2 regions of the Herbaspirillum lusitanum genome follow, and region 1 is predicted to be linked to the other one. Evidence: predicted binding sites of a transcription regulator. Region 1 holds the regulator's gene; the other holds the start of a gene.

Region 1 (4,212 bases):
AAGCGGCCATCCACTTCCACGGTCAGTTCGACCATGCCGGAAGACGCGCCGCGCGCGACCACCACGTCATTGAAAGCGAGCGCGTTGAAAATCTGTTCGCCATCGCGAAATACCGTGGCTTCCAGCAGCGAGCGCGTTTCGACGTCGACCTTGCCGTCCAGCATGTCGGCCAATACCGGTATCATGCGGTCTAGCGAAATATCCGTCATGAAGCCCAACCGCCCCTGATTGATCCCGATCAGCGGCACGTTGAACGGCGCCAGTTGCCGTGCGATGCCGAGCATGGTGCCGTCGCCGCCGACCACGATGGCGGCATCGGCGAACTGGCCGATCTGTTCCGGCGACATGGCGTCATAGCCTTCCAGCGCGATGTTCTGCGCGGTCTCGGCTTCGAACACGATGGTATGGCCGTGCGCTTCCAGGAAGGCGGCGATATCGGAAAGGGATTGCGCGATGCCGGCGGCATGATATTTGCCGACGATTGCAATGGTTTTGGGCGTTGCCGCCTGCACGGGTAATTTGATGGGCCACATGCTGCGGATTAAAGCATAATTCGGGGCCTGTTAACAATGAATTTGCGAGTGCGAACGCGGGGCAGGTGTTGACTGCCTAGGCGCAGCGACGCGGCGTAGCGGTGCTACGGCAAGGAGCTGCAACAACGGCAGGCGACGCCTGCAGCCGTTCCCGAAGGGTTTCAGCCAGGCAGTGCGCTGGCCGCGTTGCATGGCTTGCCAGCACACTGCCTGGCTGAAACGCACCTCGCAAATTCATTGTTAACAGGCCCCCAGACTATTCCGAACCGATTTCATGAACAAAACCAACATCCAGGCAGTCCTGTTCGACCTCGACGATACGCTGTGGGCGATCGAGCCGGTGCTGCATCTTGCCGAAACCCGGCTGTACGAATGGCTGACGCAACATGCGCCCGGCGTGGTGCAACGCGAAAGCATCCTCAGCCTGCGCGCACGCCGGCAGGTGCTGGCGCAGACCAACCCGGCCTACAAGATCAACCTGTGGGCGCTGCGCCATGCGGCGCTGACCACGGTGCTGGCCGAGCATGGCGAAGACCCCGCGCTGGCGGATCCTGCCATGGAGATTTTCACCACCGGCCGCAATGCCGTCACGCCCTTCGACGACGTCGTCCCCGGCCTGCAGCAGTTGAAGCTGCGCCTGAAGCTGGGCACGGTGTCGAACGGTTTCGCCGATCTGGCGCGCATCGGCCTGGCCGAACATTTTGAAATCTCCATCGCCGCGCATCAGTTCGGCACCGCCAAACCCGACCCGGCCATCTTCCACGCCGCCTGCACTGCGCTCGGCGTCGCGCCGGAACACACTGTCTATGTCGGCGACGACCTGGCGCTGGATGTGCTGGGGGCGCAGCAAGCCGGCTTGCGCGCAGTCTGGATGAACCGCTTCCAGCGCGAGTTGCCGGCGCATGTGCGTCCCGATGCGGTATGCACCGATCTCAACGAACTGGCGTACTGGCTGGCGGCGTAATATATATGGCAGGATATTGGCACGCCTGCTTCCTGCTCGTTAGAATGAAGACATGCAACTAGATAATCGCGCTCAAACCCTGCTCAAGGCCCTGGTCGAACGGTACATCGCCGACGGCCAGCCGGTCGGCTCGCGCGCGCTCTCCAAGATTTCGGGACTGGAACTGTCGCCGGCGACCATCCGCAACGTCATGGCTGATCTCGAAGAAATGGGCTTCGTCGCCAGTCCGCACACTTCCGCCGGGCGCATTCCGACGCCGCGCGGTTACCGCGTGTTCGTCGACACGCTGCTGACGATCGAATCGATGGATGCGATTGACGAGGCCACGCTGGAAACCAAACTGCAATCACGCTCGCAGATCAACTCGCCGCAAAAAATCATTTCCAATGCGGCGCAAGTGCTGTCGTCGCTGTCGCAATTTGCCGGCGTGGTGATGACGCCCAAGCGCGAGTCGATCTTCAAGCAGATCGAATTCCTGCGCCTGTCCGAAAAACGCATCCTGCTGGTCATCGTCGGCCCCGGCGGCGATGTGCAAAACCGCCTGCTGCTGACCGAGGTCGACTACACGCCTTCGCAATTGGTGCAGGCCGCCAATTACATCAACCAGCACTATGGCGGCCTCGGCTTCGACGAGGTGCGCCTGCGCCTGCAGAACGAACTGCGCCAGTTGCGCGACGACATGACCAGCCTGATGCAGGCGGCGGTCGAAGCCGGCAGCGATGCGATGGCCGACGAATCGGACAACGTCGTTATTTCCGGCGAGCGCAATCTGCTCAGCGTCTCGGACCTGTCGTCGAACATGACCTCGCTGCGCAAGCTGTTCGACATGTTCGAGCAAAAGACCAGCCTGATGCAGTTGCTGGATGTGTCGAGCAAGGCCACCGGCGTGCAGATCTTCATCGGCGGCGAATCGCAGCTGGTGCCGATGGACGACATGAGCATCGTCACCGCGCCGTATGAAGTCAACGGCAAGATCGTCGGCACGCTGGGCGTGATCGGTCCCACCCGCATGGCTTACGAGCGCGTGATTCCCATCGTCGACATCACCGCCAAATTGCTGTCGAGCGCACTCAGCGGCAACAACAACTGAGTCCGGCTGAACAGGATTGAGGACTGCAGCGAACTGTTGCACACCGCTTACCCTTCTTTACACCCCTGGCCGCCATCATCGAAGCGGCAATAAAAAAACCATCCGGCGATGGCGGGATGGTTCTTTGCAAACTGCGTCCGGATTGAATCCGGCCGGCATGGATGCCTATTTCTTGGTCTTGCGGCAATCCTTGCAATGGCCGTACAAGGCCAGCGCATGATCGGCAATCTCGAAACCGTGCTCCTGGGCAATCTTGAGCTGGCGCTTCTCGATTTCGGCGTCGAAGAATTCCTCGACCTTGCCGCAATCCAGGCAAACCAGATGGTCATGGTGCGAGCCTTCGTTGAGTTCGAATACGGCCTTGCCGGTTTCAAAGTGATTGCGCTGCAGCAGGCCGGCTTGCTCGAACTGCGTGAGCACGCGGTAGACCGTGGCCAGACCGACGTCCAGATTGTCCGCCAGCAGCATTTTGTAGACATCTTCCGCGCTGAGGTGACGCACCTCGGTGTTTTGGAAGATTTCCAGGATTTTTAGACGCGGCAAAGTAGCCTTGAGGCCGCTGGCTTTCAGTTCGGATGGATTATTAGGCATGTTTCAGTAAAAATCAGGTTATCTGCTTTATCATATAGCGTTTTAGCACAATTGCTCAACCAATTGAAATCTTTATGCGAATGTTGCCTTCCTACCGTACTACCGCTCTGGCGCTGATCGCGCTGAGCACCCTGCTGTCCGGCTGTGCATCCAAAAAACCGGCGGAAGGCGCAGCTGCGCCCGACGCGACCGGCGTGCAGGTTTCGAAGAAGAGCAGCCTGTTCGGCTTCCTCAAGCCTTATCGCATCGATATCCAGCAGGGCAATTTCGTCTCCAAGGAGATGGTGGCGCAACTGAAGCCGGGCATGACCCGCGACCAGGTGCGTTTCGTGCTCGGCACGCCGCTGCTGGCCGACGTGTTCCATTCGGATCGCTGGGATTATGAATTCCGCCTGGCCAAGGGCAACGGTGAACTGATGAGCAGCCGCGTGTCGGTGTTCTTCAAGGACAACCTGATGGAACGCTACGAAGGCGGCAACGACTTGCCGACCGAACAGGAATATCTGTCCCTGATCGCCGGTTCCAAGAAGGGCGCCATGCCGGAACTGTCGGATACGCCGACGACCACGGCTCCGCCGTCCTCCTCCAAGTAAGCTGGCCAGTACAGCAATACCCGCAACCACAAGTACAAGTACAAGCACTATGAGCGCATTGAAAATCGCCGTCGCCGGCGCATCCGGCCGCATGGGCCGCATGCTGATCGAAGCCATCCGGAACGCCGACGACATGGTGCTGGCCGGCGCCCTGGACGTGCCGGGTTCGCCCAGCATCGGCACCGACGCGGCCTCCTTCCTCGGTAAACCAGCCAACGTCGCGATCGAATCGGACTTGGCCAAAGGCCTCGCCAACGCCGACTTCCTGATCGACTTCACGCGTCCGGAAGGCACGCTCAGGCACGCCGAATACTGCGCCGCGCATGGCGTCAAGATGATCATCGGCACCACCGGCCTGGAACAGGAAGCCAAGGACGCGATCGCCGCCGCCGCGCAAAAGACCGCGATCATGCTGGCCCCCAACATGAGCATCGGCGTCAA
Region 2 (4,212 bases), 160 kb from region 1:
CAATATCACCGTGATTTCGCAGGAGTCGGGTGATCCGGCGGCGGTGGCCTACGACGCCGTGCATTCGGCTACGGCGCGCAGCACCAACGTCGTCATGGTCGACACCGCCGGCCGCCTGCCGACCCAGTTGCACCTGATGGACGAGCTCAAGAAGATCAAGCGCGTCATCGGCAAGGCCATGGATACGGCGCCGCATGAAGTACTGCTGGTCATCGACGGCAATACCGGCCAGAATGCGCTGGCGCAGGTCAAGGCATTCGACGACGCGCTCGGCCTGACCGGCCTGGTCGTGACCAAGCTGGACGGCACCGCCAAGGGCGGCATCCTGGCGGCCATCGCCAGGACGCGCCCGGTGCCGCTGTATTTCATCGGGGTGGGCGAGTCGATCGACGACCTGCAGGCATTCGACGCTGAAGAATTCGTAGACGCCTTGCTAAGCTAAGCAAAATTGAACCACGCCCAGGAAAAACAAATCCACCACCGCCGATGATCGAATTCGCCAAGGTCTCCAAACAATATTCGCGCGACGTCTTTGCGTTGCGCGACATCACGCTTTCGGTTCAGAAGGGCGAGCTGCTGTTCCTGGCCGGCCCGTCCGGCGCCGGCAAGTCGACCCTGCTCAAGATGATCGCCGCGATGGAACGCCCCAGCGCCGGCACGCTCAGCGTCAACGGCCAGAGCATCAACACCATCAAGCCTTCGGGCATGCCCTACCTGCGCCGCAACCTCGGCCTGATTTTCCAGCAACAACGCCTGCTGCAGGATCGCAACATCCTGGCCAACGTGATGCTGCCGCTGATCGTTACCGGCGCGTCGCGTTCGGACGCTGAAAAGCGCGCCCGCGCGGCGCTGGACAAGGTCGACCTGCTCGACAAGGCGACTTCCGGCCCGCAGGAACTGTCCGGCGGCGAACAGCAGCGCGTGGCGATCGCGCGCGCCATCGTCAACCGCCCGCAGATCATCCTGGCCGACGAGCCGACCGCCAACCTCGACCGCGACAACGCCAACAAGGTGCTGGCTGCGCTCAAGTCCTTCCACGGCGTCGGCGTGACCTGCCTGATCTCGACCCATGACGAGCAATACCTGACCGGCGCGGATCGCATCATTTATCTCGACCGCGGCCGCATCGTCGACGGCTGGCACAACGGCGTCAGCAATCCGGTGGAGATTTCGCAATGAACTGGCTGCGCCAACATTTCTTCGCCTTCGCCGACGCCTTCCACCATCTGCTGCGCTCGCCCGGCAACTTCATCCTCAACGTGCTGGTGGTGTCGATCGCGCTGGCACTGCCGTTCGCCGGCCTGACCGTGCTTGAAAACGTGCGTCCGGTCTCGGAACAACTCGCGGTCGAGCCCGAGATCAGCATCTTCCTGAAAATGGACGTCTCGCGCGACAAGGCCATCGCGCTGGCCGGCAACATCCGCGCCGTGCTGGCCGACAATGGCAGCGCCGCACGCGTCAGTTTTACCCCGCGCGAAAAGGCCTTTGACACGCTCAAGAGCAAGACCGGCCTCAACGACGTGCTGGCGACGCTGGGCGCCAATCCCTTGCCTGACAGCTATGTGCTTAAGATGTCCGGCTTCCAGGACGCCATGGACGCCACCCGCGTCGACGACATCGCGCAAAAGCTCAAGGCCATGCCAGGCGTCGACACGGTGCAGATCGATTCGGCCTGGGTCAAGCGGCTGGCTGCGCTGCTGCGCATCTTGCGGCTGGTGCTGCTGTTCCTGGGCATCACGCTGGGTGCGGTGGTGGTGGCCGTGGTGTTCAACACCATTCGCCTGCAGGTCATGACGCAATACGAGGAAATCGAAGTCTCGCGCCTGCTGGGTGCCACCAACGCCTTCATTCACCGGCCGTTTTATTACACCGGCGCCCTGCTCGGCGTGTGCGCGGGCGGAGTGGCGCTGGGCCTGGTGGTGCTGGCGCTGCAGCCGCTAAACCTGGCGATCACCGACTTCGCCCGCCTGTATGCCTCCGAATTCCGCCTGGCGCCACCCAGCCTCTCGGCCATCGGTTTCCTGCTCGGCGTCAGCGCCCTGCTCGGCCTGATCGGCGCCATGCTGTCGGTCAAACGGCACTTGTCGCGGCTGGCCTGAGCCCTCGTCCAATCTCCTCTTGAAATGGCAACAGCTCCTTTGATGGAGTTGTTGCCATTTTTCAATGTTGCTCTGCAAAATTTGTTACAGCTTTATGCTTGAAACAAGCAACTTTGGCCCCCAGATTTCCTCTAATTCTTGCGATGAAATGCCAATTGGCAAAAAAACAGCCATAGAAATTAGCTATTTCTTTCTTCCAGATTCGTTATTAGCACTCTCAATTGAGGAGTGCTAGAATAGTTGATAGAAATAGTGCGGCTTTAAGGCAACTGCCAAATTTACGCATCGCTTCCTCACAGGAACCAAGGAGAATCAATGAAATCAGCTACTGCACTCATGCCCGTCGAGACCAATGCGCTTGCGCTCGGCTTCTCCGGCAGCCTGGGCAACATTGACGCCTACATTTCGGCCGTCAATCGCCTGCCGATGCTGACGCAAGCTGAAGAAGTGTCGCTGGCCCGCGCCCTGCGCGAAAAGAATGACCTTGGCGCCGCTCAAAAGCTGGTGCTTTCCCATCTGCGCCTGGTGGTGTCGATCGCCCGTGGCTATCTCGGCTACGGCCTGCCGCACGCCGACCTGATCCAGGAAGGCAATATCGGCCTGATGAAGGCGGTCAAGCGCTTCGACCCCGATCAAAACGTTCGTCTCGTTTCCTACGCGATGCACTGGATCAAGGCCGAAATGCACGAGTACATCCTGAAGAACTGGCGTCTGGTCAAGGTCGCGACGACCAAGGCCCAACGCAAGCTGTTCTTCAACCTGCGCAGCCACAAGACGGGCCTCGACGCCATGACGCCGGCGCAAGTCGACGCATTGGCCAAGACGCTGGATGTCAAGCGCGAAGAAGTCATTGAAATGGAAACCCGCTTGTCCGGTCGCGATGTTGCGCTGGAAGCGCCGACCGACGATGACGACGACAAGTTCGCTCCGATCGCTTACCTGTCTTCGGACAACAACGAACCGACCCGCGTGATGGAAGCCAAGCAATACGACCGGCTGCAATCGGAAGGCCTGGAAGCCGCGCTGAGCAAGCTCGACGACCGCTCACGCCGCATCGTGGAAGCACGCTGGCTGGCCAATGACGACGGTAGCGGTGCTACCTTGCACGAACTGGCTGACGAGTTCGGCGTGTCCGCCGAGCGTATCCGTCAGATCGAAGCGGTGGCGTTGAAGAAGATGAAGGGTTCGCTGCAGGCTTTTGCCTGATACTGATCAGCAGGCAAACCCGCAGCAATGAAAAAGGCGCTCGATTGAGCGCCTTTTCTTTTGTCCGCAAAGTCCGTTCAGGACAGCAGCAATTTCAGGTCATGCACGATGGGCTCGGCACCCTGGCCGTGCCGCACGAACAGGCGGATATGTCCCTGCGGATCGAACACGTAGCTGCCGGCGGTGTGGTCCATCGTGTAGCTGCCCGCCGTCTTGCCCGGCACCTTCTGGTAGAACACCTTGAATTCCTTGGCCACCTTGGCGGTAGCGGCCTCGTCGCCGTACAGGCCGAGGAAGCGCTTGTCGAAGGCCGGTACATACTGCGACAGGATCTGCGGCGTATCGCGCGCCGGATCGACAGTCACGAACAGCACCTGCACCTTGTCGGCTTGCGGGCCGAGTTCCTTCATCACGTTCGCCATCTCGGCCATGGTGGTCGGGCAGACGTCCGGGCATTGCGTATAGCCGAAGAACATGACCACCGCCTTGCCCTTGAAATCGGCCAGCGTACGCGGCTTGCCGTTGTGGTCGGTGAGCGCGAAGTCCTTGGCGTATTCCAGGCCGGTGACGTCGGTGTTGACGAATTTTTCGGCAGCGCTTTGCTGGCAACCAGCCAGCGACAGCATGCCGAGGGCCAGCAGCGCGGCCGGCAGGAAAGACAGCAAACGTTTCATCAGAAAGTCCTGAACAGCAGGTAATGGTCGACCAGCAGCGCGGCGAACAGGATCGACAGGTAGATGATCGAGAATGTGAAAGCCTTGCGCGCGATCAGATCGGTGTAGTGGCGGTAGATCTGCCAGGCGTAATGGAAGAAAATCAATCCCAGCACAATCGCCGTACCCAGGTAGATCAAGCCGCTCATGCCGACCGCGAACGGCAGCATGGTGGTGGCGATCAGCGCGATGGT

The links. Region 1 encodes HrcA, which represses chaperone genes, less so after heat shock. Its sites were predicted from a motif close to TTAGCACTCNNNNNNNNNGAGTGCTAA; they were not measured.
Region 2: rpoH (RNA polymerase sigma factor RpoH) is a predicted target of HrcA. The motif match lies at 2,308-2,334, and genes of this name have one in related genera.

What each region holds. Positions count from the first base shown of each region.
Region 1 covers NZ_QXFG01000005.1:196,013-200,224, reverse strand. Annotated here, with positions in the region: gene DXT88_RS05115 (NAD kinase) at 1-533, opposite strand, end outside; gene DXT88_RS05110 (HAD family hydrolase) at 808-1,497, shown strand; gene hrcA (heat-inducible transcriptional repressor HrcA) at 1,550-2,587, shown strand; gene fur (ferric iron uptake transcriptional regulator) at 2,753-3,178, opposite strand; gene DXT88_RS05095 (outer membrane protein assembly factor BamE) at 3,259-3,771, shown strand; gene dapB (4-hydroxy-tetrahydrodipicolinate reductase) at 3,821-4,212, shown strand, end outside.
Region 2 covers NZ_QXFG01000005.1:35,533-39,744, reverse strand. Annotated here, with positions in the region: gene ftsY (signal recognition particle-docking protein FtsY) at 1-442, shown strand, start outside; gene DXT88_RS04305 (cell division ATP-binding protein FtsE) at 487-1,179, shown strand; gene ftsX (permease-like cell division protein FtsX) at 1,176-2,099, shown strand; gene rpoH (RNA polymerase sigma factor RpoH) at 2,415-3,305, shown strand; gene DXT88_RS04290 (SCO family protein) at 3,383-3,979, opposite strand; gene cyoE (heme o synthase) at 3,979-4,212, opposite strand, start outside.